4 regions of the Vibrio tasmaniensis genome follow, and region 1 is predicted to be linked to each of the others. Evidence: predicted binding sites of a transcription regulator. Region 1 holds the regulator's gene; each other region holds the start of a gene.
The links. The regulator PurR, encoded in region 1, represses purine synthesis genes. The targets are predictions, from matches to a motif close to TNANGNAAACGTTTNCNTNA.

Region 1 (7,774 bases):
CGAAAGATACGTGGGAAGAAGCTCGCCAAGCCGCTGCATTCGTTAAGAATAAGAAAATGGTGCTCGTGACATCAGCGAGCCATATGACTCGCGCCCTTAATGAATTCAATGCCGCGGGCATGAAACCATTACCAGCACCAACCAACTACCTTGCACAAGAAGGCATTGTTGAACCATGGAATAAGTATATGCCTAAGGCTATCTATCTCGAGCAGACTGAGCGCTATTGGCATGAGACGATGGGATTAGTTTGGCAAAGCTTGCGAGATTGGCTAGACACAAGTAATGACCCTGTCGAGAGCAGTACTCCGATGATAAACAATTAAAAAGTTCAGTAACAAAAAAACCGAGGCATCATTGATGTCTCGGTTTTTTTTACTTTCAAGTATCGTTACTGACTATAGTCGGTATCCAAAGGAAAGTTAGTCACCAGCGAACATGTAACCTTCACCGTGAACCGTCACAAAAATTTGTGGGTTCTTAGGATCAAACTCCATTTTTGCACGCATACGGCGAATTAATACATCGATAGTGCGGTCATTCGGCGCGTCCACTCGATGGCTGATCATATTCAAGATACGTTCACGACTTAAAACTTGGTTAGGGTAAGAAGAGAGCGCAACCAACAGTTCATATTCCGCTTTGGTCAATTTCACCGGCTCGTTATTCTTACTTAATGCACGGCGAGGTATATCAAACGTCCACTCACCAAAACGAACCACAGATTCGTCTCCTGCTTCTTCTACCGCAACCGCTGCTGTCTTACGAGCCGCCGAAATGCGCCACAAGAGGTTTTTAACTCGAACCAACAACTCGCGAAGTTCGAAAGGTTTAGTAACGTAATCATCAGCGCCCATTTCAAGGCCAACGATCTTGTCAATGCTATCCGTGCGTCCAGTAACTAAAATTATGCCAATGTCTGATTGACTGCGTAATTCGCGAGTTAGCATCAATCCATCTTCGCCTGGCAAGTTGATGTCTAACATAATGAGGTCAACGTTATTTTCTTCTAACATTTTTCTCATTTGAGCACCGCTTTCAGCTTCGCTCACTGTGTAACCTTCATTCTGGAAATATCCAACCAGTTTACTGCGGGTTACCACATCATCTTCTACGACTAATACGTGATAGCTCATCTACACCACTTTTCTTATTTAATAGTTTCATTGACCATTCTATTCATAACTCGTAACAATTCTAGTACTACAGAAGATAAAAGCCAGAAACATGATTTTTTTTTGATACAAGACAATCTTAAACCTTGCTATTTGTCGCCCATCGCAATTCAATATAGGTATTACTACTAACGAGTCACTTTGCGTTTCGCAAATAACCTTGTTATTCAGCCTTGGTGTACCTATACCCAAATCACTTGACGATGCTCGGTATACACACACCACAAGACTCAATCAGGATCTAAGAAATGAAAGATACGAAAGCGTTCAACGAGCAAAGAGCAGAAATATACTGGTGGCTATCACGCTTGTTCGCTAAAGAGCTCACTCAAGAAGAACTTGATCACTACCACTCTGTTGAAATTCGTTCTTTCCTTACAGGCTTAGGCGAAAATGAAACACTAAAGCCGGCGATTGATAGCTTAGTGGATGCACTAAACCGTCTACAAACACGTGAAGATGCTCAATTAGAATTGTCTGCTGACTTCTGTGACTTGTTCTTAAAAACAGATAAACATGGCGCACTTCCTTACGCTTCTATGTATATCGGCAAGACTGGCCTTTTAAACGATAAGCCAGCAAAAGATATGGAAGAGATCATGGCTAAACACAACTTAGTGGTTAACCAAGACCTAAAAGAGCCAGCTGATCACATTGCTATCGAACTCGACTTTCTAGGTAATCTCATCATTCGTTCGAACGAAACCGAGCTTGAAGAAGAACTAGAAAAATCCTTCGCAGTTCAACAACAATTTATCGAACAGCAACTGCTTACTTGGGTACCAAAGTTCAACGTTAAATGTCATGACGTTGACCCATTCGGTTTCTACGCTTCAGTCTCATCTCTGCTATTGGCATTCTGTAAACTGGACACTCAATACCTAGCTGGCGAATAAGCTTTTTTGACGAATCGATAAATAAATTCAATAGAATTGTGACCATTCACCCGGATTTCTGGGTGAATTTTATTGCGAGTAATTTCTAGTCAGTCTAAAATTGTGACCGCAAACGATAAAATATGAAACATTCACGAAATGCTACACTTAGTAAAGTTCAGAGCATTTTGGTGTTAATACAAGCCGCTCAATAGCGGTTTTTTGTTTTTTAGCACTTTAGTACCCAAAGAGCCCTACAAATTTAAGCTCTTAGTTAGGTAGCTTAACGGCTACTTCATTCCGTACTTTGGGAAAGTAGCTTCTAATTAGGATAAAAACATGGCCACTATAAAAGATGTCGCACGCTTAGCCGGCGTATCAACAACAACCGTTTCTCACGTAATCAACAAAACTCGCTTTGTTGCTGAAGCGACTCAAGAAAAAGTTAATAAAGCCGTAGACGAACTTAACTATGCGCCAAGTGCCGTTGCTCGTAGTCTGAAGTGCAATACAACACGCACTATCGGTATGTTAGTGACTCAATCAACCAATCTGTTCTTCTCTGAAGTTATTGATGGTGTTGAGAGCTACTGCTACCGTCAAGGTTACACTTTGATTTTGTGTAATACGGGCGGTATCTACGAAAAGCAACGTGACTACATTCGCATGCTTGCAGAGAAACGTGTAGATGGCATCTTAGTTATGTGTTCTGACCTAACTGAAGAACTAAGAGAGATGTTAGACCGTCACGCAGACATCCCTAAAGTTATCATGGACTGGGGCCCTGAAAGCTCTCAGGCTGATAAGATCATCGATAACTCTGAAGAAGGTGGCTACCTAGCAACCAAATACCTTATTGAGCGCGGTCACTCCAAGATCGCATGTTTAAGTGGCCACTTAGACAAAGCAGCATGTGTTGAGCGCATCGCCGGTTACAAACGCGCACTCAATGAAGCAAAGATTGCCGGTGATGATAATATGATCATTGAAGGCAACTTTGAGTGTGACACAGCTGTAATTGCTGCCGACCAAATCATCGAGATGGAAGATCGCCCTACTGCTGTATTCTGTTTTAACGACACCATGGCATTAGGCTTGATGAGCCGATTGCAAGAAAAAGGAATTCGTATTCCTGAAGATATCTCAGTGATCGGTTACGACAACATAGAATTGGCTGAATACTTCTCTCCACCGTTAACGACGGTTCACCAACCTAAGCGCCGTGTTGGTAAAAATGCATTCGAAATACTACTAGAGCGTATAAAAGACAAAGACCACGAAAAACGCGTCTTCGAAATGCACCCTGAAATTGTTGAGCGAAGTACAGTTAAAACGTTAAATTAATTGATGTAATGAGTTTAGTTTAATCAAGCGCACCTTTAGGTGCGTTTTTTTTCTCAACAAACAAAGTGCACTTGCATGCATAATTCAAAGATCATTAATTGAAGCAACGTCACATTTTGAAATAAGAAGTGTGAGCCTAATTCAACAAAAACTTTATTCTAATAACCCAGTCACGCACAGGGCAAACCACTTGAAAAAGTGGGACGCAAAGCTTCCGGCCTAAACCACTCGTTGGTATGGTAGCGGGGTTACCGATGGCAAAATGCAGTAACTACTAATACTTTAGTAATTTACAGCCTATTGACAATTTAATTGCAACATTTTGCTAATCTCTCGGACCTGCTTATTTGGTGGCGTAGTTCAAATACACCGAGATAAATAACATGGATAAACCGATACTAAAGGACTCAATGAAATTATTTGAGCCCCTAGGAAAAATTAAGTCACGCTCAATGTTTGGTGGATTCGGGCTTTTTGCTGATGACACAATGTTTGCCCTGGTTGTGAATGACCAGTTGCATATACGAGCTGACAAATGCACAACACAACAATTCGAACAACAAGGGTTTCAACCTTACGTCTACAAAAAACGTGGTTTCCCTGTCGTTACTAAATATTTCGCTTTACCTGAGAGCTTATGGCAAGACCAAGAAAAAATCTTGCAGCTTGCGACTACGTCTCTAGGTTTTGCTAAAGAAGAGAAAGCTGAACAATCTTCTGCTAAACCAACTCGACTCAAAGATCTGCCTAATCTTCGACTCGCCACTGAGCGGATGTTGAAAAAGGCAGGAATTGATTCTGTAGAACGTTTATATGAATCTGGCTCTGTAAACGCATTTAACGCCATCAAAGAATCGCATGCGTCTTCTGTCAGTATTGAACTGCTGTGGGCACTAGAAGGCGCGATCAATGGTACACATTGGTCTGTTATACCGCAGCAACGTCGTGAAGAGCTTATCAATAGCGTCAACTAACATTGTCAGTGCAAATTATCTAGATAACTAAGCCGCATTTTTGCGGCTTTTTTTATATCTGGTGAAAGTTATCCTATGCTTTGCCTGTCTATCTATACTAATGGTATACATTGAAAAACTAATGGTATGCATTGAAAATTTAGAGGAAGTACCAATGAGTAAGAAAATGATATTGGGTGTTGTGTTGGTCATAACCATCGTCTTGTTAGGCGTCAATTTTGGCCAGTACCTCACGCTTGAAAATGCAAAAGCCCAACAAGCTGTTTTAAATGACTACATCGAGAGCAATTTCATTGCCGCTGCCGCTATTTACTTTGTCGCGTATGTCATGATTACGGCTTTCTCAATTCCTGGCGCTGCCGTTGTTACGCTGTTAGGGGCTGCGCTGTTTGGTTTCTGGAACAGCTTACTACTGGTGTCTTTCGCGAGTGCCATTGGTGCAACCCTCGCCTTCTTAAGTAGCCGTTACTTGTTACGTGACTGGATCCAAACCAAGTTTGGTGACAAGCTAGCCACCATCAATAAAGGCGTTGAAAAAGACGGCGCATTTTACTTGTTTTCTCTGCGTCTAATTCCCGTATTCCCATTCTTCCTTATTAATCTGTTGATGGGTCTAACACCGATGTCGGTGAGTCGTTACTACATTACAAGTCAAATCGGGATGTTGCCGGGTACTGCCGTTTTCTTGAATGCCGGAACTCAACTCGCAGAAATTGATTCACTTTCGGGTATCGTGTCTCCCTCAGTACTGTTGTCATTTGCCTTGCTGGGTGTGTTCCCAATTATTGCCAAATGGTTGATGAATAAATTTCGCTCAGCACCTGTCGCTGAGTAGCGAATATAACTAAATAACTTATATAGCTAAATAATGCATGCAGCCAAATAAGGTTCTATTTCAATGAAAATCTTCAGTGCATCGAATCCGACAGAAGCTCATATCATCTGTGGATTGTTAGAAAGTGAGAATATTGCGTGTGAAGTCCGTGGTGAGGGTTTGTTTGGTTTAAAAGGGGAAATCCCATTTACTGAGGATACAGACCCTTACGTATGGTTATATGAGCCAGAGCTCGCTAGCAAAGCCCGTACGATCGTCAATGACTACCAAAAACAGCAAGATTCGATCATCTATGAAGAGTGGCGTTGTGGAAAGTGTCATGAAGTTAATGAAGCCCAATTTGGCTCTTGTTGGCAGTGTGGTGCTGCTTCACCTGAATAGGGAAGCTCTAAAGACCATAAACCATTCGGTTAGATACCTCCTCCTACAAAAAACGGGAAGCTATTATTAGCTTCCCGTTTTTATTTCAATTCTATTCAAGTATGTTCTGATCAAGGACCTAGAGAATCACTGAATTTGCTTTTGAATAAAAGCGATAGATTGTTGATTGAATTCTTCAGGGTTTTCTACATTACATACATGCCCACAGTTGGCAATTTCTACCAACTCGCTCGACTCGTGCGCTTCGACCATTTCTTTAACCGGCTTGATGAACATGTAATCGCGCTCCCCCATCAAATACAAAGTCGGAATCGGCAACTCTCTGTCTTTAAAATACTTCATCAATGGATTGACATCAGCCGTGAGAATAAACCAGCGTTTAAATTCTTTTTGGCACAGCTTTTTAGCTTCGCGGATAAATAGGTGACGTGATTCTTTCTGACTTTTTTGCGGCATCACAACATAAGCAAAAAGGCTATATAACCACATATAAGGAATGATGTGCTTACTCAAGTTTCCTAATTTGATTAAGACTTGAGAACGAGTGTTAAGTTTAGTAACGGCACCACCAAGCACCATAGAACGTACTCGGCTTGCCGCCAATTCAGCCACGTTGCGAACGATAATCGTACCCAAAGACATGCCTACAAAGTGTGCGGATCGGATTTTTAGATGATCTAACACTTTAAGTATATCGAGCGTTACTGATTTGAACGTATAACGGTTCGAAATCAGATCTTTAAGTATATTGTCTGATTTACCATGCCCTCTCAAGTCAATGAGAAGCAAGTTGAAATGCTGTTTATAGGCTTTGATCTGCTTAAACCAAATGGAGGAACTGCCTCCGGCGCCATGCACAAACACAACCCACTCATCGCTCGTAGGGTGAGTAAATGTTTTATGAAATAATAAACTCTCAGACATACCTATCGCTTAATTTATTTATGGAGCTAAGCCTCATCACAAGGCGATGACTAAGGATATCACGCAATGAAGAATTTTAAGTGATAATAGTGTCAAACCCAACACTAGTCATGTGAATACCTGACCACATTTTCTACCTGACTAAAATGAGTTTGCAAGCTTTCTCTTCGTAAACGTGATGTGATCTGACCAGGAAACAAAAAGGCACTCTACAATTAGAGCGCCTTCATTTATTACGAGCTGTTGTTGTCCGCCAGCTAATTTTAAAGCTAAGTCAACAAGTTAAAATGCTGAATGGTACATGGCCAAGTATTCTTTGGCCGCATCTTCCCAACTAAAGTCTTGTTGCATCGCGTAAAGTTGAACCCGCTTAATTTCAGATGGATTTTGAGCATAAAGTAGTAATGAACGATGCAATACCGATAGCAATGCTTGCGGTGTTGGCTCTTCAAAAGCAAACCCAGTCGCGACTTCTGGATCCTGATCGTAATCATTCACACTGTCTTTTAAACCGCCAACAGAGCGCACAATAGGCAAAGTGCCGTAAGCCATGCTGTAGATTTGGTTCAAGCCACAAGGCTCAAATTCAGAAGGCATCAAGAAGAAATCAGAACCCGCTTCAACCAAATGCGCCAACTCATTATTGTAGGCTTCTACGAATGAGAACTTGTCTGAATGAAGTGCGGATAGCTCTTTCAATTGACTCGCCAAAACCGGGTCACCAGTACCGACAATCACGATCTGCAATTCGTTTTTCAAGAACTGCTCGATGATAGGCAGTAAGTAATGAACGCCTTTTTGGTTGGTCAGACGACAAACCATGCCATAAACCGCACAATCGGTAACGGGTAAGCCAACATCTTGTTGCAGTTTTTGCTTACAAGCTGATTTCCCACGAGTCATGCTGTGTTTCGTCGCTTTGAATTTACGAGGAAGGAAAGCGTCTGTTTCCGGGTTCCAAGCTCCATAATCACAACCGTTGAGAATACCAAATAAGTCTGCCGAACGATGTTGGAACTCTGCTGCCATGCCATGGCTACCTAACTCCGTTTTCAGCTCTTCTGCATACGTTGGGCTTACTGCATTGATCTTATCGGCACACATCACCCCTGCTTTTAGCATGGTGACATGCGTGTCACTTACAGATGCTTCAGGCACATTGTAATTGTGCATCTCTGGCAGACATTGCAGTTCATCGTATGCGAACACCCCTTTGAAAACTGCATTGTGAACCGAGAGAACACTGCGCGTATTTTCAAAGAAATC
Region 2 (7,774 bases), 440 kb from region 1:
ACCACCTTCGTAAGTTAATACAGGGATACCCAATTTTTCCGCTTCGCTACGAAGTGACCCGTCACGCAGTGGAGAATCAATGATCACTGGTGTTGCGAACGCTTTTGCGATGCGCAATGTTTCTGGGTTCGACAGGTTTGCACGGATCTGTGGCAAGTTAGTACGGTGAATCGCACCTGTGTGTAGATCTAAAATAAAATCACAGTGCTTCGCCACATTCTCAAAAAAGGTGTAAGCGATGCGTGATGTTAGCGATCCTTTCTCACTGCCAGGGAAGCAACGGTTTAGGTCACGACGGTCTGGTAGGTAACGAGATTTATGGATAAAACCAAACACGTTGACGATTGGCACAACAATCAAGGTACCTTTCAGTTTCTTTGGATCAATCGCATTGGTCAGTTGTCGTGCAATCTCAACACCGTTTAGCTCATCGCCGTGGATAGCCGCATTTACCATCAGTGTTGGGCCTGCTTGGCGACCGTGAATAATTTCAATCGGGATCGAAAGTGGAGAGTGCGTGTAAAGCTGAGCCGCTTGCAGTTCAATCTCCATTCGCTGTCCTGGCTGAACAGTATAACCAAGTAATTCGAATGGTTGATTAGGTTTTAGTCTTGCCATTTAGGTTGTTCTCAACATGGTGATAATTCGTTAACACGGAATGTACCAATCGTTGATTTTTAGTACGAATCAATCGGTTTACGGTGACGACAAAAGTTTTCTATGGAGTTGTCTATAAACAAGTTTCCAGTTTTAATTTGACTCATTATAGGGTGTTTCAAATTGTGGTTTTTCTGACAGTACACTGATATTTGTCATTTGGTTGGTTGCTATTATCCATCGCCATTTTTTGGCGGCCAAATTCAAATATCGAGATGAAAATGAAAAAAACAATTTCAAAAGTTGTAGCACTAGCTGTGGTATCTGTTGCTTTATCTGGCTGTGTTGGTAGCAACGCAGTAACGGGTTACCTAATGAAGTTCAACCTTAAAGCCGTTGATAACCGTTACGCTCGTGGTGGTTTGAACATATTGCTTGCACCGGCTTACGGTCTAACAGTTGCAGCTGATTACTTGGTATTCAACTCACTAGAGTTCTGGACGGGCAGCAACCCACTAACAGGTGCACCGCATATATTTGATACTAAGATTGATACTTACCTTGATATCAACCATCAGCTTGATAAGTCACTTACTGAAGCGCCAGTGGGTCCTATTACGAGTGCTGATATGATTGAGAAAGGTCAAATGCAGCAGATCGACGAAAACACGATCCAAATGGACATCACTTACCAGTCTGGTGAGCGTGCGACATTGATCGGAGTTCGTGATGGTGAGATGGTGACATACTTCATCGACGGCGAAGTCGTGGCACAAACTTCAATTGATGAGTTAGAAAGCTACGCGGCTTCACGCGCTTAATTGTTTATTTAGTCACAAGTACATAGCTACAAAGGTTGGATACAAAAACAGGTACTCATTGAGTACCTGTTTTATTTTGTGTCTATAAACGGTGTTTACTGAAAAGTGCTATTTAGTGAAGAGCCCTATTTATTGGAAACACCATTTATTGAACATACATAGCTTACCGAATTATGCTTTTTCTGGGATAGCTGCAAGCAGTGCAACCATTTGATTCCAGAATAGCTCAACCGTATCGATCTTCACTTTCTCATCAGGAGAGTGAGGGAACTTGATGGTTGGGCCGAAAGAAACCATATCCATGTTCGGGTAAGGTTCTTTGAATAGACCACACTCAAGACCAGCGTGGATAACCATGATGTTTGGTTTGTGACCGTAGATACCTTCGTACATGTCGCGGAAGATGTGCATGATTTCTGAATCTGCGTCTGGTTTCCAACCTGGGTAAGCACCAGAGAACGCGATGTTAGCGCCTGCTAGTTCAGCAACAGAGTGCAGCATGCTTTCTACTTGGCTACGACCTGAATCGATCAAAGAACGGATCAGGCAAAGCACTGTGATTGAGTTCTCTTCTGTTGTGATAACACCTACGTTTAGAGACGTTTCAACAACACCTTCAATCTCGTCACTCATACGAATCACGCCGTTTGGACATGCGTTAAGTGCCGCGATAAAGCGAGCTTGGTCTGCTGACGCTAGTGCGCCCATTTCTACAGAAGCTTCTTCATTGAAAGTCACGATGCTGTCTTCTACTTTGCCTAGCTCTGTTGAAAGTAGCTCAGTGTAGTAGTTGTATAGCGAAGCCAGTTTCTCTTGGTTTGCTGCTGGAACCGCAACCGTTACGAAACCTTCACGAGGGATCGCGTTACGAAGGCTACCACCTTTGAATTCGACGATGCGAAGGTCTAGCTCTTTTGCGTGACCCGCTAGGAAGCGAGCAAGCAGTTTGTTTGCGTTTGCACGACCTGTGTGGATGTCACAACCAGAGTGACCGCCTTTTAGGCCTTTTAGCGTTAGCTTGCGTGTTACGAAGTCAGCTGGAATCGCGTTACGTGCAATTTCAAATGTCATTGCGCCGTCAATACCGCCAGCACAACCCATGTACACTTCGCCTTCTTGCTCTGAATCGGTGTTAAGAAGGATATCACCTTCTAACCAACCAGCTTCAAGACCGAAGGCACCAGTCATGCCTGCTTCTTCATCTACTGTTAGTAGAACTTCGATAGGGCCGTGTTGGATTTCGTTTGAAGCAAGAACCGCTAGGCAAGAAGCCATGCCCATGCCGTTATCAGCGCCAAGCGTTGTGCCTTTCGCTGTAACCCACTCACCATCAATGTATGGTTGGATTGGATCTTTAGCGAAGTCATGAACTGTGTCTTCGTTCTTTTGTGGAACCATATCGATGTGAGCTTGTAGCACGACACCTTTTTTGTTTTCCATACCCGCCGTTGCAGGCTTTTTGATGAATACGTTACCCGTTGGGTCGCGACGTACATCTAGGCCTTGCTCTGTTGCCCAAGCAATAATGTATTGAGCAAGCTCTTCTTCATGTTTCGAAGGGTGTGGGATTGAACAAATTTTATCGAAAAACTGCCAAATAGGGGCAGGGGACAATTTACTGATCTCAGAATGGAATTCAGACACGGATGACTCCTTTTTTATTTGATAACCATATATTTAGGTTTTGTATGGGTAAAAACCTAGAACAAAAATCTAAAATATGGGTCTGTTTTGATGGCAACAGCATACCACTTGCGCGTTTTGACGAGTAGCGGTTCTAAACTTCAAATACCTCAAATTTTGAAAGCGATCTTGTCCATCTGATCATAATTAAGCATATCGACGCTTATAAAAGGTGTAAGCAAACGTTTGTTTAATTCTGTTTTGTAATTAAATTACAAAAATGAGTTTGCAAAATAACCATAAATGGCCAAAAGTGTGACGTGTAGCAAATAATGCTTGTAATCTTTTTTCTTTCGGGTATATTAATAACCAACTTCTAAGGTGAAGAGTAAATGCTCAAAGGATGAGTCCGTTTTATCGCCTCCAAGGAACCGAGAAATCAAATTCGTTTTTTATTGATTTATTAAGGTGATAGTTATGAAAGGTTTACCATCTGCAATGTTCTGGCTTAACAGCTCTGTTTACACTAGCAACTTTGCATACCCTACTAGCTTTGGTTACTAATACCGTAAGCATGTAACTCGAACAGTTTTGTTCACCCCTATATATTGGAATTCTTTTACAGCCCTTTTGGTTGACAGATTCTACCGCCACTCAGTTTTGAGTGGCGTTTTTTTTGCCTGCTACTTTTCTAAACCGCTTATTACTTATCACTTATCACTCATCATTTTCCTGCTGTTCTGCATGGTTGTTTTTTAAACGCCGAAATATCAATTTGCGCCTTATTACTGATTCTGTTGAAAAATACGTAACTATTGTGAGTTTGAATTCAGAATTTATAAGCTAGATTCTCAATGAAAATAGCCAAGGGTAGAAAAAACAACCAACTAATTATATTGGATGTTTTGTTTTTAATTATTTGTTTTTAAACGCTATTTTACACTAATTCTTTGATTTTTAATTGCTTCGTTTAATACGGCATTCTGATAAATATCGATTAGAGCCTTAATTCTATCTGGAATTTGTTATTTGATAACTTTATAATCCACAGCCAATCGATTACGCAACCGTTTACTCTTTACCCTTATAGGATTCGATAATGTTCGAAAAGCTATTCAAACTCAGTGAAAATGGCACCAATGTGCGCACTGAAATCATCGCAGGTCTAACAACCTTCCTAACAATGGCTTACATCATTTTTGTAAACCCAATGATTCTAGCTGATGCTGGTATGGACCATGGCGCTGTATTTGTAGCAACCTGTTTAGCGGCTGCTATTGGCTGTTTCATCATGGGCTTTGTTGCTAACTACCCAATCGCTCAAGCACCAGGTATGGGTTTGAATGCATTCTTTACCTACGCAGTGGTTATGGGGATGGGTTATACGTGGCAAGTTGCTCTGGCAGCGGTTTTCGTATCAGGCGTGATCTTCATCTTCTTAAGTATCTTTAAGATTCGTGAATGGATTATCAACTCGATCCCTATGTCTCTGCGTGTTGGTATATCTGCGGGTATCGGCCTTTTCCTCGCGTTTATCGCGCTTAGTAATGCAGGCATCGTTGTTTCTAACCCAGCAACTAAAGTTTCACTGGGCGACATTACCGCGATTGCTCCTATCTTAGGTGCGCTTGGTTTCTTCCTTACTATTGCTCTTGTTCACCGTGGTGTGAAAGGTGCGGTAATGATTGCGATTCTAGCAATCACGGCTATCGGCATTGCAATTGGTGACGTTCAATACGGCGGCATCATGTCTACTCCACCAAGCCTAGCGCCAACGTTCATGCAGCTTGATTTCTCTGCTGTATTTGAAATTGGTATGATTTCAGTCGTATTCGCATTCTTGTTCGTCGATTTATTCGATACAGCGGGTACGCTAGTTGGTGTTGCAACGAAAGCAAACCTAATAAAAGAAGACGGCAAACTACCGCGCTTGAACAAAGCACTACTTGCTGACTCTACAGCAACGTCTATCGGTGCATTGCTAGGTACATCAAATACAACCTCTTACGTTGAAAGTGTTGCGGGTGTCGCTGAGGGTGGTCGTACTGGTCTAACAGCGGTTGTTGTTGGTATCTTGTTCCTACTGGCTCTTTTCTTCTCACCGCTTGCAGGTATGATTCCAGCCTACGCAACATCAGGTGCACTTTTCTATGTAGCAATTTTGATGATGTCTGGCCTAGTTGGTATTGATTGGCGTGATCTTACGGAAGCTGCACCAGTCGTGGTAACATGCCTGCTTATGCCGCTGACGTACTCTATCGCTGAGGGTATCTCACTAGGCTTCATCGCTTACGCTGCAATTAAGCTGCTAAGTGGTAAAGGTCGCGACGTTTCACCTGCTGTATGGGTAATGTCGGCTATCTTTATTCTTAAATATACTTTCGCTTAATCGTCTAGATTTCTGCTTAATCGCTGAAGAGGCTATGTTTGAAGTAGCCTCTAATAACATGACAAAATTATTAGGTTTTATACTATGAGCAACAAATTCGTTATCACTTGGGACAATATGCAGACTTACTGCCGTCAACTAGCAGAAAAGCAAATGCCAGCAGAGCAGTGGAAAGGCATCTGGGCGGTAAGCCGTGGTGGTTTGGTTCCTGGTGCAATCTTGGCTCGTGAGCTAGGTATTCGTCACGTAGATACGATTTGTATTTCTAGCTACGACCACGATCACCAACGTGATATGACAGTCGTTAAAGCACCTGAGGGTGACGGCGAAGGCTTCCTTATCGTTGAAGACCTTGTTGATAGTGGTGACACTGCACGTAAACTTCGTGAAATGTATCCTAAAGCGAAACTAATCGCAGTTTGTGCAAAACCATCTGGCGCACATTTACTAGATGAGTACATCGTTGATATCGCTCAAGACACTTGGATTGAGCAGCCTTGGGATACTAGCTTAAGCTTCGTTGAGCCAGTAAATCGCAAGTCAAAATAAGCGTAAACTTAGTTTTTTGAGAAATGACCCTTTATAGGGTCATTTTTTTTTATATTATTAGTGACAACCATTTCTTATTAAGTGTCCCAATGTCTGAATCAGAAGAAACGAGCTCGAACCTTTCGGAAACCTTGTTTGTAAAGCATAAGCAGGCTAAAGAAACCTCAATGCTGACGCGCTACATGCCAAGCTCAGAAGAGTTATTGGATGAGAAGCGTGAACAGCAAAACTCATCATGGTACCGAAACTTAAGACGTCTTCAGTGGGTATGGCAAGGCGTTAATCCAATAGAGCAAGAAGCGGTATTGGCCCGCATCGCGTCATCAGATAACTCTCGTACAACCGATGAGTGGCTTGATACGGTCATGGGCTACCGCAGCGGTAACTGGGCATACGAGTGGACCAAGCTGGGTATGCAGCATCAAAATCGCTCGAACGACAAGAGTGGCGAAGAGGTGGCGGAAGAACTGTTTTCTGCGTCTTTGTGCTTTAGCATTGCGGGCTACCCACACCTCAAGAACGACAATTTGGCGGCTCAGGCTCAAGTATTGGCGAACGCGGCATACTCTGAAGCGATTAAGCATACTAAGTTGATCGTCAAACAGATTGATATTCCATACCAAAACAAGAAGATCAAAGCGAACTTGCATCTAACCAAAACAGACAAACCACAACCGGTTGTGATTGTCAGTGCGGGTCTAGATAGTTTGCAAACGGATATGTGGCGTTTGTTTAGGGATTACTTAGCACCGAAGAACATTGCCATGCTAACGGTAGACATGCCATCAATAGGGCACAGTGCACATTGGCCGTTAACAGAAGACTCATCTTGTCTTCACCAAGCTGTTTTGAATGAGCTGCCTAACATCCCGTGGGTCGATCACCACAAGGTTGGCTTGTTTGGCTTCCGCTTTGGTGGCAATGCGATGGTGAGATTATCTTTCCTAGAGCAACATAAGCTTAAAGCGTGTATCTCTTTAGGCGCGCCTATTCACGATATCTTTGTTCATGCCGACAAACTGAAACAGATGCCGAAAATGCATTTAGATGTGTTGGCCTCGCGTCTTGGTAAGGGAGCGGTCGATATCAATAGCCTTTCTGGGCAATTGATGGCGTGGTCACTCAAGGTACAAGGTTTGCTGTCAAACAGTAAAACCAGTGTTCCGATCTTGGCATTGGCCTTAGAGGGCGACCCTGTATCACCTCCAATGGATAATCAACTGGTTGCTATTTACAGTGATTACGGTAAAGCGAAGAAAATCAAAGCTAAGTCAATTACACAAGGTTATGAGCAATCCCTCGAATTGGCGATAAAGTGGCTTGAGGATGAATTATTTAGATGACATTTCTCCTAAATTAGTTAAGCATGAAAAGTGTACAAAGTAAGTACCTGATACTCAGAGATAATTTATAAAATCCAATTGCGTAGTTTCTACGTATAACAGTCTGAGTAACGTCATTCTTAACATTGAAATGGAGATTCAATATGTCAGAAGTGACACAACAACCTACGCATTATCGCTTGTTAAATGTTTTAAAAGCTATTGGCCCTTACTTAAGAGAGCCGCAATCAGAAGAAGGCCACTATATTTTTGATTGCTTGTCTGTGTGTGTGAACGATAAAAAATCACCAGAAGAACGTGAGTTTTGGGGCTGGTGGTTGGCGTTGGATAAGTCGGAAGAAGGATTTTCGGCGAAGTACAACACGGGTAAATACAACATCGATGGTAACTGGGACCCTTTGCCATTACCTAAGAAGGCGGTCGCTGAGGTCTCTCGAACTCAAGAAGCCTTT
Region 3 (7,774 bases), 1.3 Mb from region 1:
TATCTTGTCTGTGATTCTAGCGCACGCCTTTATTGGCCCATTCGGTCGTATGTTAGGCGATGGTGTGGCATTCGCGGCTAAAGCGGCAATGACAGGCGACTTTGCTATTCTGGGTTCAGTGGTATTTGGCTTCCTTTACGCACCTTTGGTTATTACGGGTATTCACCACACAACCAACGCCGTTGACCTACAACTGATGCAAGACTTAGGTGGCACGCCAATCTGGCCTTTGATTGCGCTATCAAATATCGCACAAGCTTCAGCGGTTGTCGGCATCATTATCTTAAGTAAGCGTGAAGGTGAGCGAGACATTTCAGTACCTGCAGCAATCTCAGCCTACTTAGGTGTGACAGAGCCTGCGATGTACGGCATCAACCTTAAATACAAATTCCCAATGCTGAGCGCAATGATTGGTAGTGCTGTTGCTGCCGCAATCTGTGGTAGCGCAGGTGTGATGGCGAATGGTATCGGTGTTGGTGGCTTGCCGGGTATCTTATCGATTCAACCTCAATATTGGTCGATTTACTTAGTCGCGATGCTGGTGGCGGTTGCACTGCCGATAACGCTGACATTGTTCTTCTATAAACGAGCACAGATGAAAGGCGAGTTAGAAACCGCCAACGCGTAATGTATTTAGCAAGCGATGACTTCAAGTGAGTCATCGCTTTTTCTCTTAGTTATAACGGCTATTCGACCATGATTTGCATGGTGATTTTTATTTTATATTTTCTGGTAAGTGAGTGTTAGAGATGGCGATGACTGAACATGATGAAAGTTGGTGGAAAACCGCAACCATCTATCAAATCTACCCAAAGAGTTTTTGTGACAGTGGCAGTAAAGGCACTGGTGATATCAAAGGGATCATTTCGAAACTGGATTACCTCAAACATTTGAGCGTGGATGCGATTTGGCTAACCCCAGTTTACGCATCACCTATGATCGACAATGGTTACGATATCTCGGACTACTACGCGATTAACCCTCAATTCGGCACCATGGAAGACTTTGACCTGTTGCTAGCTGAAGCGCACCAACGTGGTATTCGTATCGTGATGGATATCGTGGTCAACCATACTTCAACCGAGCATGCGTGGTTTCAGTCTGCATTGGGTGACAAAAACAGCCCATACCGCGACTACTACATCTGGAAAGACCCAGTAAATGGTCAAGCACCAACCAACTGGCAGTCTAAGTTCGGTGGTAATGCATGGGAAATGGATGATGCCACTGGGCAATATTTCCTACATTTATTTGCGAAAGAACAGGCCGACCTTAACTGGGAGAACCCTGTTGTACGTGAAGAAGTGAAAGATGTCATCAGCTTCTGGGCTGAAAAGGGCGTCGATGGTTTTCGCTTGGACGTGATCAACTTGATTTCAAAGCAGCAAGATTTCCCGAATGATGATATTGGTGACGGTCGTCGCTTCTATACCGATGGCCCACGAGTGCACGAATACCTGAAAGAAATCAGCGAAGCGGTATTCCAGAAATACGGCAGCGTGACCGTTGGTGAGATGTCTTCAACTACGTTGGAACATTGTCAGCAGTACTCAAATATTGATAATAGCGAGTTATCGATGGTGTTTAACTTCCACCACCTTAAGGTTGATTACACCAATGGTGAGAAGTGGACCAATGCACCATTTGATTTCTTACTGCTCAAGTCGATCTTCAATCACTGGCAAACCGGTTTGAACGGCAAAGGGTGGGGCGCACTGTTTTGGTGTAACCATGACCAACCAAGAGTCGTGAGCCGCTTGGGTAACGATCAACAATATCGCGTTGAATCAGCCAAGATGCTTGCCGCCTCGGTTCACATGATGCAAGGCACACCTTATATCTATCAAGGTGAAGAGATTGGCATGACTAACCCGGGTTACACCGACATCAGCCAGTATCGTGATGTTGAGAGTACCAACATGTATGACATCATGGTGAACCGTGATGGTGTGGGTCATGAAGATATGATGGCGATTCTGGCGCAGAAATCTCGTGATAACTCTCGCACGCCGATGCAATGGAACAGCGAAGTGCATGCAGGTTTCTCACAAGCTAAGCCGTGGCTAGATGTTGCGAATAACTACACTGAGATCAACGCTGAGCAAGCGCTAGAAGATAAAGACTCTGTGTTTTACTTCTACAAGAGCTTGATTGAGTTACGTAAAGAAGTCCCCGTGATTACTCATGGTAGCTACAACGATTTGTTGCCTGAGCACCCATCGGTATTTGCATATTCTCGCGAGACTGATAGTCAGACTTTGTTGTGTATTAATAACTATTATGGTGAAGAGGTGGAATGCGTTTTACCGGAACGTTTTGATATGAGTAAAGCGAAGAGTCTGCTGTCTAACTATCAAGAAGCGAACGCTTCAGTAGCATTACATCATCAAGTCTTACGTCCTTACGAGACTCGTATTATCTTGATTGAAGATTAGCCTTGTTGCTATTTCAATAAACCTTATTCACAGTTTCCCCTAAAGATTTAGGTTTCAACAAAGGCTTTGGAGTGCTCCCAAAGCCTTTTTGTTTTAGTGATGTCTTGGTCATCGTGTTTCTGCTTGTATAGTTGAGAAGCTAAAGCAGCAGATATTAGCAACACAGAGCAGGTAATAAGCGCTAAGACGCGTAATTCACCGAGTAACGAGTTGGCTTGTGATTCATTGCAAGCACGATATTTAGTACCGCAGTACCCAATACAGAAACGGCAATTACCCAAGGTGATACGAAGAAGCATGACGCAAACAGAATACAAGCATCAATGCCCATCTGAGTTTTGCCTACAGAGATGCCGTAGCGGTCTTGGATAAACAAACATAATACGTTGAAGCCACCCAAGCTTGAGCGATGACGGAATAGTATTAGCATACCTAAGCCCATTAATAAGCCACCGGCAACAGCACAATAGATCTCGTTATGAACTTCTAGTGAGATAACTAGGTATAAATGGTCGGCAAACACAGACACTAACGCCCCAGCAATGGCACTGCTAATGGCAAAGCTACGGCCAAATCGTTTCCAAGCTAATAAATAGAATGGACAGTTGGCAACAAAGTACAAAATACCGAAGGTTACAGGTAAGAATTGACTCAAAAGCAGAGCCAAGCCAGTAGTACCACCAGTAAGCAGGTTCGCTGACTGTAAAAAGAAGACGCCTAACGCCACTAAAAACGTGCCAGTAAGAATGGCTACCCAATCTTCTTTACGTGAGTGTTTTTCCATCGTTTTTATAATTACCTAACCAATAAAGGCGTGCATAGTAGAGAAAAACCTTAGCTTTCGGTAGCTTGAGGGGCAAAATTAAGGTAAACCTATGTAATCTGCGTTTTACAGGGTGTAAAGCGTAAAATTGACAGTAAGCGTCATCTTTGGTTGGATAAGCTGAATAACCATGATGAATCTTATTTGTGATTATGAAAAAACTACATGATAAAATTGCAATTAGCTCTTTATGACCTAGATCAAATTATGTAGAATGCGTCACATCAAAACGGTGACGGAAACGTTTGCTTTCGGTCATTGTGTGGTTTTTTTGAAACTTTCAGTACAATCTGAGTCAGGAGATACAGATGCTTAAGCGTGACATGAACATTGCTGATTACGATGCGGACCTATTCGCAGCTATCCAAGAAGAAACTCTTCGTCAGGAAGAGCACATCGAACTTATCGCTTCAGAAAACTACACAAGCCCACGTGTAATGGAAGCTCAAGGTTCTCAACTTACAAACAAATACGCTGAAGGCTACCCTGGTAAGCGTTACTACGGTGGTTGTGAGTTCGTAGATAAAGTTGAAACTCTAGCAATCGAACGTGCATGTGAACTGTTTGGCGCTCAATACGCGAACGTACAACCTCACTCAGGTTCTCAAGCAAACAACGCTGTATACATGGCACTACTGAATGCTGGCGATACTGTTCTAGGTATGAGCCTAGCGCACGGTGGTCACCTAACTCACGGTTCTCCAGTAAACTTCTCTGGTAAGCTTTACAACATCATCCCTTACGGTATTGATGAAGCAGGTCAAATCGATTACGAAGAGATGGAAGCGCTAGCTATCGAGCACAAACCTAAGATGATCATCGGTGGTTTCTCAGCTTACTCTCAAGTTTGTGATTGGGCGCGCATGCGTGAAATCGCAGACAAAGTAGGTGCTTACTTCTTCGTAGATATGGCTCACGTTGCGGGTCTAATCGCTGCAGGTGTTTATCCAAACCCAGTTCCACACGCTCACGTTGTTACAACAACAACGCACAAAACGCTTGCTGGTCCTCGTGGTGGTCTTATCCTTTCTAACGAAGGCGAAGATCTTTACAAGAAGCTAAACTCAGCAGTATTCCCTGGCGGCCAAGGTGGTCCTCTAATGCACGTTATCGCTGGTAAAGCAGTAGCGTTCAAAGAAGCTCTAGAGCCAGAGTTCAAAGAATACCAAGCTCGCGTTGTTGCTAACGCAAAAGCAATGGTTGCTGAATTCCTAGCACGCGGTTACAACATCGTTTCAGGTTCTACAGAGAACCACCTGTTCCTAGTTGACCTAATCGACAAAGACATCACAGGTAAAGAAGCAGACGCAGCACTAGGTTCAGCTAACATTACAGTTAACAAGAACTCAGTACCAAACGATCCACGTAGCCCGTTCGTTACGTCTGGTATCCGTATCGGTTCTCCTTCTATCACTCGTCGCGGTTTCTCTGAAGCAGACGCGAAAGAGTTAGCAGGTTGGATGTGTGACATCCTTGATAACATGGGCGATGAGTCTGTTATCGAAGCAACTAAAGCAAAAGTACTAGAAATTTGTAAGCGTCTACCTGTTTACGCTTAATTTTTCTGCGTAGTAATTTGAACTTCGTTGTCGAGCATGCTCACTTACATTCGTAAGCTCCGCGTGCTCTCCTAGAATTTCAAACGACTACTTTGAAAATTGATTTAAAAGGTCCCTTTTGGGACCTTTTTTGTATCTGTAGGCATGAGAGTTAGGTTATCTGAGAATACAGAAAGGCAGGTACTAAAAAGGGTTGATGCTTTCACATCAACCCTTTTGTACTTTATCGCTTTTTTTTGTCGCTTCTACTTTTTGATGCTAAGTAGGGTGCCAGACTTACATTTGAAAGAGTAGTAGTGACGGCTTTCGTTGAATTTACCTAAGCCTTCACCATCACAATAGTCGATGTTGATATCGCGCATAATTTCTAGCGTATCTTCACTGTTTAAGGCAAATTTAGAGCCGTCAGAGCAGACGATACGTACTCTTTCATCATGGCTTACAGAGTAGATATCGACTTCAGTATTACACAGCTCAAAAGAGGCTTCACGGAAGTTGTCTTGCTGAGTATTTGAAGCGCAACCTGCGGTAAATACGGCTGCGATAACGGCTAAAAGTCCGAGTCTTTTCATTGTTAGTCCTTCGATATCATCGAATTTGGTGATGAGTTTTATATGTTGTTTGGAGTAGCCTATACAACAACACGCTTTGATTCAAGGCGCGTCGGCTGACTCTAGGATATAAAAGTATAGGCGCAAACAGATAATTTCTAATAAGTTTATTGGTCTTGGCCTATTACGTACCTCAAACAAAAAAGACCAACACAGAGGTTGGTCTTTAAAATTAAGTGTGTTCTAAATGACTATCGAAACTGTTTGGCTTCCGGAAGGAATTCAAAACCAGCAGACGCAAGTTTTGCGGTCAATGCAGCTTTGTCGATTTCATAGAAATTAACGACTCGATCTAAATCACCGCCAAAGTCGTCACGCAGCTTCATGTTGACGATGCTCATCAACATCACAGGATCCATCTTTTCAAAGTTAGCGAGGTTCATGTTAGTCCTCGTAATCTGAGATCAGTAGGTTCGCTGCGGCAAATGCAGCGCGCTCTCTTGCTTCTTTAGGAAAAGACTCATCTGCAGCAAGGTCGTTCAAGGTTTTTACCGCGCAGGTAATCGCTTTAGGGATATAGCCTTGGTCGCCACTGCCAATTTGAGAATACAGTTCACGCACCAAATCACAACAATCGTATACTTTCATTTTTATACCTAACCAAATGATAACTGCTCTCAATATACACATAGAGATAAGCAAAAACAAAGTGGATCTGACTAAGTTCAGAGTTAGATTGTTCTTGCTCAATATCTCATTCTGTTGATGCTCAATGTATCACTTTGCTAACTTGTTACTTAGTTTGATATTACTGCTTAGCGAGATATTTACGGATTAGCCTGATAATTACCGCTTAACCAGAGATTTGCTGTTCAAGTTGATAAGTAACCTCATCAGCAAGGTTGAGTTGCTTAGCTAACTCTTTGAGGTAAGCCTTCTCCATGAAGTTTTGCTCATCCGCTACAATCAAAGACGCTAGATAGATCTCACTCGCTTGTTGAGGTGAAGTCGCGAGCTGAGCGATTTCACTTGGATCGAGTGGTTTGTGCAGTTCTTCAGACACCAATTTGGTCAGCTGATAATCGGCGCCCATGTTTTCGACCGCTTGCTCGATCTTTGCCATCTCTTCTTCATCAACATGACCATCGGCTTTGGATGCTGCAATCATCGATCTTAGAATCAGCACACTATGGTTTGAGTCGTTCTCATCAAATTGAGCTTGTTCGGAATTCGGTGCTTGGCCTTGTTTAGACTGATAGTCGTTATAGACCTTGTAAGCGAGTGCGCCAAGTGCCGCTGCGCCACCAATACCAGCGGCTTTCTTACCCATTTTCTTGGTTTTCTTAGAGCCCATTAACGCACCTAAGAGTCCGCCGCCAACTGCGCCTGCGCCGAAGGCTCCGAGCGTGCTTTTGTTGATATTCTTACCACTGCCGCCTTGAGTTAGGCCACTTAAACTTGAAGAGCCTTGGGAAAGCTTCTGAGTACCTTGTTTAACGAGATCTGACTTAAGTGCTTGGTTAAGTAAGCTTTTGATATCCATCGATACCTCCAATGTAATCGTGTCTAAAGAGTTGATGAACCCAATATACGGATTTAAAGATGAACAGGGGATTAACTTACGTTATTTACTTTACTGATAAATAGAAGGGAGTTTGAAGGGAGACTGTAGGTACAAAAAAGGCCTCCTAAATGGAAGCCTTTCAATGTTTATCTAGCGAGTAACTGGGTTACTAAGCTAGTTGAGCCTTAAGGTGCTCGATAACCGTATCCATAGCGATAACTTCTTTATCACCAGTGCGACGGTTTTTGTATTCGAAGTTGCCTTCGTCCATGCTGCGATCGCCGATAACGATAGTGTGAGGGATACCCACTAGCTCGATATCTTTAAACATTACACCAGGGCGTTCTTTACGGTCATCGAATAGTACTTCGATACCCATAGCTGTTAATTCAGCGTATAGCTTTTCAGCAGCTTCTTTAACACGCTCAGATTTGTGCATGTTCATTGGTACGATAGCAACTTGGAACGGTGCCAGTGCGTCTGGCCAAGTGATACCGAATTTATCGTGGTTTTGCTCGATAGCAGATGCAACAACACGTGAAACACCGATACCGTAACAACCCATTTCTAGGATTACGCTCTTACCATCAGGACCAAGCACGTTACAGTTCATTGCTTTAGAGTAAGTATTACCTAGTTGGAAGATGTGACCAACTTCGATACCGCGCTTAAGTTGGATGGTACCTTGACCACATGGGCTAAGGTCGCCTTCAACTACGTTACGTAGGTCTTCAACTTGAGCAAGCTCAACGTCACGACCCCAGTTAATACCGAAGTAGTGCTTACCGTCTACGTTTGCACCAGCACCGAAGTCGCTCATTACAGCAACAGAGCGGTCAACG
Region 4 (7,774 bases), 1.2 Mb from region 1:
GTACATGGTTTCAATCATGTCATCAACGAACTTTTGAATCTCTGGGGTAACTTCTTTTACCGGTTTCGCCACGGTACGTAGACGATCATCTGGTAATGTTAATACTTGTAATACAGACATATACACTCGAAATATTGAACTGTGCCGAAACAGCTTAAACCTTGTTGGCTCAATTCTAGACATTTTAGAGGTCAAATGACAGCATCCTGAAGGTAATTCTCTAATCAGATGTCATATATTCAGACCAAGGAACCTAGGTCATGCGTCATTTTTTCCCCGTTTTATCTCTTATTTGTGCCTCGCTTTCGTTCGCCACTATGGCTGAAAATAGTGAACAACCTTTAACCATTAAACAAGGAGCACCCGAAGCGTATGTGGTGGTTAAGGGGGATACCTTATGGGATATATCCGCTATGTATCTCGACAGCCCATGGCTGTGGCCAAGGTTGTGGCAGGTAAATCCTGAGATAGAAAACCCTCACCTTATTTACCCTGGAGATAAATTGTCTTTGGTTTGGATTAATGGCGAGCCTGTATTGAGCCTCAAACCCGTCATCAAGCTAAGCCCTAAGATTCGTGTCTCTGAGAAGAAAGCGGTGCCTACCGTGAATGAAGGGCTTGTTTTGCCATATCTACAATCTGATCGCTTGGTTGAGCAGCAAGATATCCAATCTGCTCAGCGAGTGTTGGGGACAAGTGATGGCAAACGTTTCTTATCGGGTGAAGACCGACTATTTATCTCGGGCAACCAGCAACATCAAAAATGGGGTATTTACCGTTCTGTCGAAACTTACCAACGACAGCAACCTCAAGCGAGTATGACTTCTTTGCGTTTAGTCGCCACGGCGCGCTTGAAAGAGGTGGATGCTGAGTTCAGTAGTTTACAGATAGAGACTCAACTGCAAGAGGTGTTACTTAATGACCTCGTGTTACCAGAACTTGGCGTTGGTCAGGTGAAGCTCTCAACTACGTTTTATCCTGCACCTAGTGCTGCGGGGCAGTTTGCTAATATCTTGGGTTCGTTGGATGGCAGCCAATACAGCGCAAAGAATCAGGTCGTGGTTATTAACAAAGGCTCGCAAGACAATCTTCGCCAAGGTTCCATGTTTACCCTCAGTGAAAGCGGCGCTGTGGTGTTTGGTAAGCAAGGTGAATACAGCTACAAAGAGTCTGCAGCGAGCGATAAGGTGCAGTTGCCAAGTACCTCACTCGGTAGTTTGATGGTCATTCGTCCTTATGAGTATTTTAGCTTGGCCTTGATCACTCAGAGCTCTAAGCCTGTTAGCAATGACATTCTGGCGGTATCGCCTTTGGACCTTGCTTTGACAGAAGAGGTTAAGGGCACCGAGTGAATGAGCAACAACTGAGCGCTTGGCTAACTCTAAGTTTTGTTCCGCAATTGGGTGGCAAGCGCCTTTCTCGTCTGCTGAGTATTGATTCCCCTTCGAATATTGCTGGTTACTCAAGTCAGCAACTGCAAGCGCTTGGTTTGTCTGCCAAGCAAATTGCCTATCTAAGAGAGCAGGCCCCAAGAGACATGGAGACTTGCCTAGAGTGGCAAGCAAGACAACCCAACCATCACATCATTACCCCGAATTGCTCGCATTATCCCAAACTGCTGAATGAGACCGCCTCTGCGCCAAGCGTGCTTTTCGTTAAAGGTCACGTTGAAAAACTGATTGAGCCTCAAATCGCGATGGTTGGTAGTCGTAACGCCAGTCTCGAAGGGCTGCAAACTGCGAAGTCCTTCGCCAAAGAGTTCGTCCAAAACGGTTTGATTGTCACCAGTGGCTTAGCGCTTGGTATCGATGGCTATGCTCATGATGGTGCTCTAGATAAAGGAGGGGAGACTTTTGCTGTGTTGGGTTCAGGTTTGGATTCCATTTACCCAGCGCGACACAGAAACTTAGCCGATAGGATCTGTGAAAATGGCGCATTGATTTCAGAGTTTCGCCCTAGTGCTAAACCTCGACCTGAACATTTCCCTCGCCGTAACCGTATTATAAGTGGGTTGTCGCTTGGAACTTTGGTGGTTGAGGCCGCTGAAAAGAGTGGCTCTTTGATTACAGCTCGCTATGCCATGGAGCAAGGCCGAGAGGTGTTTGCGTTACCAGGCTCTATTCATAGTCCAACCAGCCGTGGCGGCAATAGCTTAATTAAAGCTGGTGCATGTTTGGTGCAAAATGCTCAAGATGTTCTGATCGAAATAAAGAGTCTGTTAGACTGGTCTATAGATCAGCAGCCCAGTTTGTTCGAGCCTACGTCGAATGAGGGGGAAAATGAACAATTGCCATTTCCACAGCTGTTAGCTAACGTAGGATTAGAGGCGACACCCGTTGATATTTTGGCACAGAGAACCCATATACCTGTGCATGAGGTCATGATGCAGCTTTTAGAGCTTGAGCTCTCAGGGCATGTTGTTGCAGTTTCCGGTGGCTATATTCGAAAGGGGAGAGGCTAAGCTATGATGATGGACATACTGATGTACTTGTTTGAAACCTACATCCATAGCGATTCTGAATTGCAGGTGGATCAAGATGAGCTGGAAGATGAGCTTCTTCGAGCAGGGTTTCACCAAGATGATATTTATAAGGCCCTCCATTGGTTAGAAGATCTTGCGGCATTGCAAGATACCGAGAACCAAGCGGCGATTAGTGTGTGTTCCAATACCTCGATGCGTATTTATACCAGTCGAGAGATTTCACGCATTAATATGGAGTGTCGAGGTTTCTTACTGTTCCTTGAGCAGATCAACGTACTCACGACAGAGATTCGTGAAATGGTGATTGATCGTGTGATGGGGCTTGAGACAAACGAATTTGAATTGGATGATCTGAAATGGATTATCTTAATGGTGCTATTTAATGTGCCGGGTAATGAAAGTGCTTACACGCAAATGGAAGAGCTGTTGTACACCAAAGAGCAAGGTATCTTGCATTAATACAGGCTTGTCATGAGTAGTAAGATTGATAATCAGCTTTTTTCAGCACATGAACATGCATTAGAGCATGAACCATGTCCACAGTGCGGTGGAGAGCTTCAGCTTCGCCATGGTAAGCACGGCCCATTTTTAGGCTGTAAGCAGTATCCGAGCTGTGATTACATCAAGCCTCTGCATCAGAACGATGGTCACGTAGTGAAAGAGTTGGGTGTGCCGTGCCCTAAATGCCAAAACGAATTGGTATTAAGGCAAGGTCGCTTTGGGATGTTCATTGGTTGTAGCAGTTACCCAACGTGTAATCATATCGAATCTTTGGACCAACCAAAAGAACAACCTGAAGAGCAGCCACTTGTTGCTTGCCCTGAGTGTGGCAGAGGCCATTTGGTTGAGCGTAAATCTCGCTATGGCAAAACCTTCTATGCGTGTGATAACTACCCTAAGTGTAAGTTCGCAGTAAACCAACCACCTATTCTCGGTCGTTGTGAAGAGTGCCAGTTCCCGTTGTTACTTGAGAAGAAAACAGCCAGTGGAACCAAGAAACAATGTGCTGATCGCAAGTGTCACCACATTCAATCTCAATAACCTGCTGTTATAGACACAAAAACGGCGCTCAATGAGCGCCGTTTTTATATTAAATCCACAATGAAAGCTTACTTCAGTTGCTGTGCGAATTCATGCACAGCAGGGTAGGCTTGTTTGTCGAGAATGTCTGCCAGTGAGCATAACGCTCTTTGCAGCTCTGCGTTGTAGTCAGCGCTCACGTTAATGTGGCCCATCTTACGACCTGCACGCTTCTCTTTACCATACCAATGAACATGGCAACCACCTTGAGCAAGAATTGCTTCAGGTAGGGTATCTTCACCAAGGATGTTGATCATTGCGGTTGGACGAATCAGCTTAGTGCTGCCTAATGGCATCCCACATACGGCACGTAGATGGTTCTCAAACTGACAAGTTTCAGCGCCTTGTTGTGTCCAGTGGCCCGAGTTATGAACACGTGGTGCAATCTCATTCACCAGCAGCGAACCTTGAACATCAAAGAACTCTAGCGCGAGTACGCCAACGTAATCCAAACGCTCTGCAACTGCGATGAACATGGTTTTTGCTTGCTCTTGTAGTTCAATATCGTCAATGGCTGTAGATAAGCTCAACACGCCATCGGTGTGAACATTCTCAGCCAGTGGGTACACTTGAATCTCGCCATTGGTACCACGAGCACCAACCAGTGATACTTCGCGGTCAAATGGAACAAACTCTTCAGCCACAATGGCTTGGTTGTCTGTTGCGGCAATGCACTCAGCCATTTCTGTCCAAGTCGCGTCAACATTGTCTAATGTCTTTAAGCGCCATTGACCTTTGCCATCGTAGCCACCAAGTGTGCTCTTCAATACCATTGGTAAGCCAACGTGAGCGATCGCAGCGTCAAAGTCTTCGCGAGAGTTAATCACGTAGTACTTAGCATTTTTCACGCTTGCTTCGTCTAACAGCGCTTTTTCAAGGCGACGGTCACCACCGGCTTTGATTGCTTCTGTTGTCGGTAAGAATTTACCGCTGCGCTCGCATACCTCAAGAACATCGTGAGGGATATGCTCGAACTCGGCAGTAATCACATCCGCACGCTCAATCGCATTTTCTAAGCCGTTGCCCAGAATCGCTTGCGTTAATGGGTGAACAATATTTTTGCTGCCAACATCAAAAGCAGAAATTTCAATATTCAGCGGTGCCCCAGCTAGGGACATCATGCGAGCAAGTTGGCCCGCGCCTAACACAAGAACATGCATGGGAATTAGTCCTCTGCAGGGTTAGGATTAGCAAGAACCGTTTCTGTTTGCTCAGAGCGGAACGCTTCTACTTTTGCCATTACTTCTTCATTGTGTGTACCAATGATTTGAGCTGCTAGGATGCCTGCATTGGCAGCACCAGCTTCACCGATAGCCAAAGTACCTACCGCGATACCTTTTGGCATTTGTACGATAGAAAGCAGTGAGTCCATGCCCTTCAGTGCTTTAGACTGAACAGGAACACCTAAAACAGGTACGCTTGTGAAAGCTGCAGCCATGCCCGGAAGATGCGCAGCACCGCCAGCACCAGCAATAATTACTTTAATACCGCGCTCTTTCGCACTGGTTGCGTAGTCAGCAAGCAACTGAGGTGTGCGGTGAGCAGAAACCACTTTTGTTTCGTACGCCACGCCAAACTGATCCAACATTTCTGCAGCTAGCTTCATTGTTGGCCAATCAGATTTAGAACCCATGATAATACCGACAGTCATCTCAAACTCCTTCAGGTACGATTTAATTAGTGATTAGATATTTTGCGCGCATTATACGGGTAAAATTGCTCAAGGAAAACGTTTGCGTCAGTGTAAGTTGTTAATTGATACATTTTATAAACAAATAGCTTTAGTCACGGTGAATGATAATTTGTACACTTAGTGAGTTAGATAACTGAATTAATGAGGCAACCCGTGGATAACTTTCAACATACTTTGCAGGCATTACAACAAGGTGAAGTCATTGCTTACCCGACCGAAGGCGTTTTTGGGGTCGGTTGTGATCCTGATAATCCACAAGCCATCAAGAAATTGCTCGATTTAAAACAGCGACCGATGGACAAAGGGTTGATCCTAATTGCTGCGAGTTACGAGCAGTTGCTGCCCTATATTGACGAAAGCCAGTTGACGGAAGCGCAGTTAGCGACCGTAAAAGCAACATGGCCGGGCCCGGTCACTTGGATTATGCCAACCAGTAGTAAAGTAACTGATTGGGTCAGTGGCCAGTTTGATTCCATCGCGGTACGAGTGACGGATCACCCTTTGGTTCAAAGAATGTGTAATGAGTTCGGCAAGCCGTTAACCTCTACCAGTGCCAACCTGACTGGCGAGCCGCCTTGTATGACGACTGAAGAAGTTCAACAGCAGCTGGGTCAACATTTGGTGGCTATTCTCGAAGGTCAAACGGGTGGTCGTGAGAAGCCAAGCGAAATTAGAGATGCAAAAACGTCGAAAATATTAAGACAGGGTTAAACCCTGCAAAGGAAGAAAGATGTCAGCAATTGATAAAGAAGCAGTAAAACAGTTTTTACTGAGCCTACAAGATTCGATTTGCCAGCAGCTTGAGCAAGCTGATGGCACTGCACTGTTTGAAGAAGATGCATGGGAGCGTGAACCTGGCGAGCGCCTGGGTGGTGGTGGTCGAACTCGTGTGATGACCAACGGTGCGGTATTTGAGCAAGGTGGGGTTAACTTCTCTCACGTAGCGGGTAAGGCGATGCCTGCCTCAGCAACCGCTCACCGCCCTGAATTAGCCGGACGTAAGTTTGAGGCGATGGGGGTTTCATTAGTTATCCACCCTAAAAACCCATATATCCCAACCTCACACGCGAACGTTCGATTCTTCATCGCAGAAAAAGAAGGGGAAGACCCGATTTGGTGGTTTGGTGGTGGTTTTGACTTAACGCCATTTTATCCTTTCGATGAAGACTGCCAATCTTGGCATCAAACCGCTAAAGACCTGTGTGCGCCGTTTGGTGATGACGTTTATCAAGAACACAAGGAATGGTGTGATAAGTACTTCTATCTGCCTCACCGTGATGAAACACGTGGTGTTGGTGGTCTGTTCTTTGATGACTTAAATGAGTGGGGTTTCGATAAGAGCTTTGCTTATATGCAGGCTGTCGGTGAAGGTTTTGCAGCCGCTTATCTACCAATAGTTGAGCGTCGTAAAGCGACACCTTATGGTGAACGTGAGCGTGACTTCCAGCTTTATCGTCGTGGTCGCTATGTTGAGTTTAACTTAGTGTATGACCGAGGCACCTTATTTGGCCTGCAAAGTGGTGGTCGCACAGAGTCTATATTGATGTCGATGCCACCGTTGGCTCGTTGGGAATATCGCTATGAACCACAAGTGGGCTCACCAGAAGCTCTGCTTTATAGTGACTACCTAAAGCCTCGAGTTTGGTAGTTCTTCCTTCCTTATAGGGATAGTGATAGGGTCATCTATATAGAAGACCCTTTTTTATTTCTGTTAGGTAAGGATATGACACAGCAAGTAGATCGTTATGCCGTTTTCGGTAACCCTATTGGGCAAAGCAAATCGCCATTCATTCACACATTATTTGCTCGCCAAACCAGCCAACAACTTACCTATACAGCATTACAGCCAGAACATGGTGAATTTATCACTGCTGCGAAAGCCTTTTTCAGCGAAGGTGGTAGAGGATGTAATGTCACAGCACCTTTTAAAGAAGATGCGTATCAGTTCGCTAATCGCCTGACTGAAAGAGCTGAACTCGCAGGTGCCGTAAACACACTTAAGAAGCTCGATGATGGAGAGATCATTGGTGATAACACCGATGGTGAAGGTTTAGTTCAAGATCTTCTTCAACATCAAGTAGTCCTAGAAGGGGCTCGCGTTCTTCTACTTGGTGCTGGTGGTGCTGCTCGAGGAGTGATTCAACCTCTACTCGACCAAAAGCCACAACAGTTGGTAGTCGCTAATCGAACCAGTTCAAAGGCTCAACTTCTGGCTGAGATGTTTTCTTCACATGGAAACATCAAAGGAATGGGGTTAAGCGATGTTAATGAAGGGTTTGATGTCATCATTAACTCAACCTCGTCTGGTCTAAGTGGTCAACTTCCTGAAGTTTCTGAGATTATCTTCAATTCGAATAGCGCCGTTTATGACATGGTTTACGGATCGGGCACCACGGTATTCAATCAGTGGGCATTCGATAATGGTGTTCATACTGCTTATGATGGCTTGGGTATGTTAGTGGGGCAGGCAGCTGAGAGCTTTATGCTGTGGCGTGGTCTTCGCCCAGGAACAAAACAGA

Region 2: the regulator PurR is predicted to act here: its motif matches at 4,101-4,120, upstream of OCV44_RS03515 (NCS2 family permease).
Region 3: the regulator PurR is predicted to act here: its motif matches at 3,492-3,511, upstream of glyA (serine hydroxymethyltransferase).
Region 4: the regulator PurR is predicted to act here: its motif matches at 5,284-5,303, upstream of purE (5-(carboxyamino)imidazole ribonucleotide mutase).

Annotation. Positions count from the first base shown of each region.
Region 1 is NZ_AP025510.1:1,182,533-1,190,306, reverse strand. It holds gene elyC (envelope biogenesis factor ElyC) at 1-326, shown strand, start outside; gene torR (two-component system response regulator TorR) at 423-1,136, opposite strand; gene torD (molecular chaperone TorD) at 1,424-2,071, shown strand; gene purR (HTH-type transcriptional repressor PurR) at 2,390-3,394, shown strand; cyclic di-GMP riboswitch class I at 3,565-3,650, shown strand; gene OCV44_RS05545 (TfoX/Sxy family DNA transformation protein) at 3,778-4,368, shown strand; gene OCV44_RS05540 (TVP38/TMEM64 family protein) at 4,523-5,203, shown strand; gene OCV44_RS05535 (putative signal transducing protein) at 5,267-5,584, shown strand; gene OCV44_RS05530 (alpha/beta fold hydrolase) at 5,711-6,508, opposite strand; gene glgA (glycogen synthase GlgA) at 6,791-7,774, opposite strand, start outside.
Region 2 is NZ_AP025510.1:742,284-750,057, forward strand. It holds gene OCV44_RS03500 (succinylglutamate desuccinylase/aspartoacylase family protein) at 1-618, opposite strand, end outside; gene OCV44_RS03505 (DUF3332 domain-containing protein) at 879-1,418, shown strand; gene OCV44_RS03510 (aminoacyl-histidine dipeptidase) at 1,590-3,062, opposite strand; gene OCV44_RS03515 (NCS2 family permease) at 4,141-5,430, shown strand; gene OCV44_RS03520 (xanthine phosphoribosyltransferase) at 5,515-5,979, shown strand; gene frsA (esterase FrsA) at 6,069-7,322, shown strand; gene crl (sigma factor-binding protein Crl) at 7,466-7,774, shown strand, end outside.
Region 3 is NZ_AP025510.1:2,444,642-2,452,415, reverse strand. It holds gene treB (PTS trehalose transporter subunit IIBC) at 1-628, shown strand, start outside; gene treC (alpha,alpha-phosphotrehalase) at 750-2,435, shown strand; gene OCV44_RS11020 (YitT family protein) at 2,617-3,219, opposite strand; gene glyA (serine hydroxymethyltransferase) at 3,567-4,817, shown strand; gene OCV44_RS11010 (hypothetical protein) at 5,063-5,389, opposite strand; gene OCV44_RS11005 (DUF4250 domain-containing protein) at 5,620-5,811, opposite strand; gene OCV44_RS11000 (YaeP family protein) at 5,813-6,016, opposite strand; gene OCV44_RS10995 (tellurite resistance TerB family protein) at 6,222-6,911, opposite strand; gene OCV44_RS10990 (proline--tRNA ligase) at 7,102-7,774, opposite strand, start outside.
Region 4 is NZ_AP025510.1:3,173,576-3,181,349, reverse strand. It holds gene def (peptide deformylase) at 1-120, opposite strand, end outside; gene OCV44_RS14195 (LysM peptidoglycan-binding domain-containing protein) at 261-1,352, shown strand; gene dprA (DNA-processing protein DprA) at 1,349-2,461, shown strand; gene OCV44_RS14185 (DUF494 family protein) at 2,465-2,941, shown strand; gene OCV44_RS14180 (DNA topoisomerase family protein) at 2,954-3,523, shown strand; gene OCV44_RS14175 (5-(carboxyamino)imidazole ribonucleotide synthase) at 3,592-4,722, opposite strand; gene purE (5-(carboxyamino)imidazole ribonucleotide mutase) at 4,728-5,213, opposite strand; gene OCV44_RS14165 (L-threonylcarbamoyladenylate synthase) at 5,409-5,966, shown strand; gene hemF (oxygen-dependent coproporphyrinogen oxidase) at 5,986-6,903, shown strand; gene aroE (shikimate dehydrogenase) at 6,979-7,774, shown strand, end outside.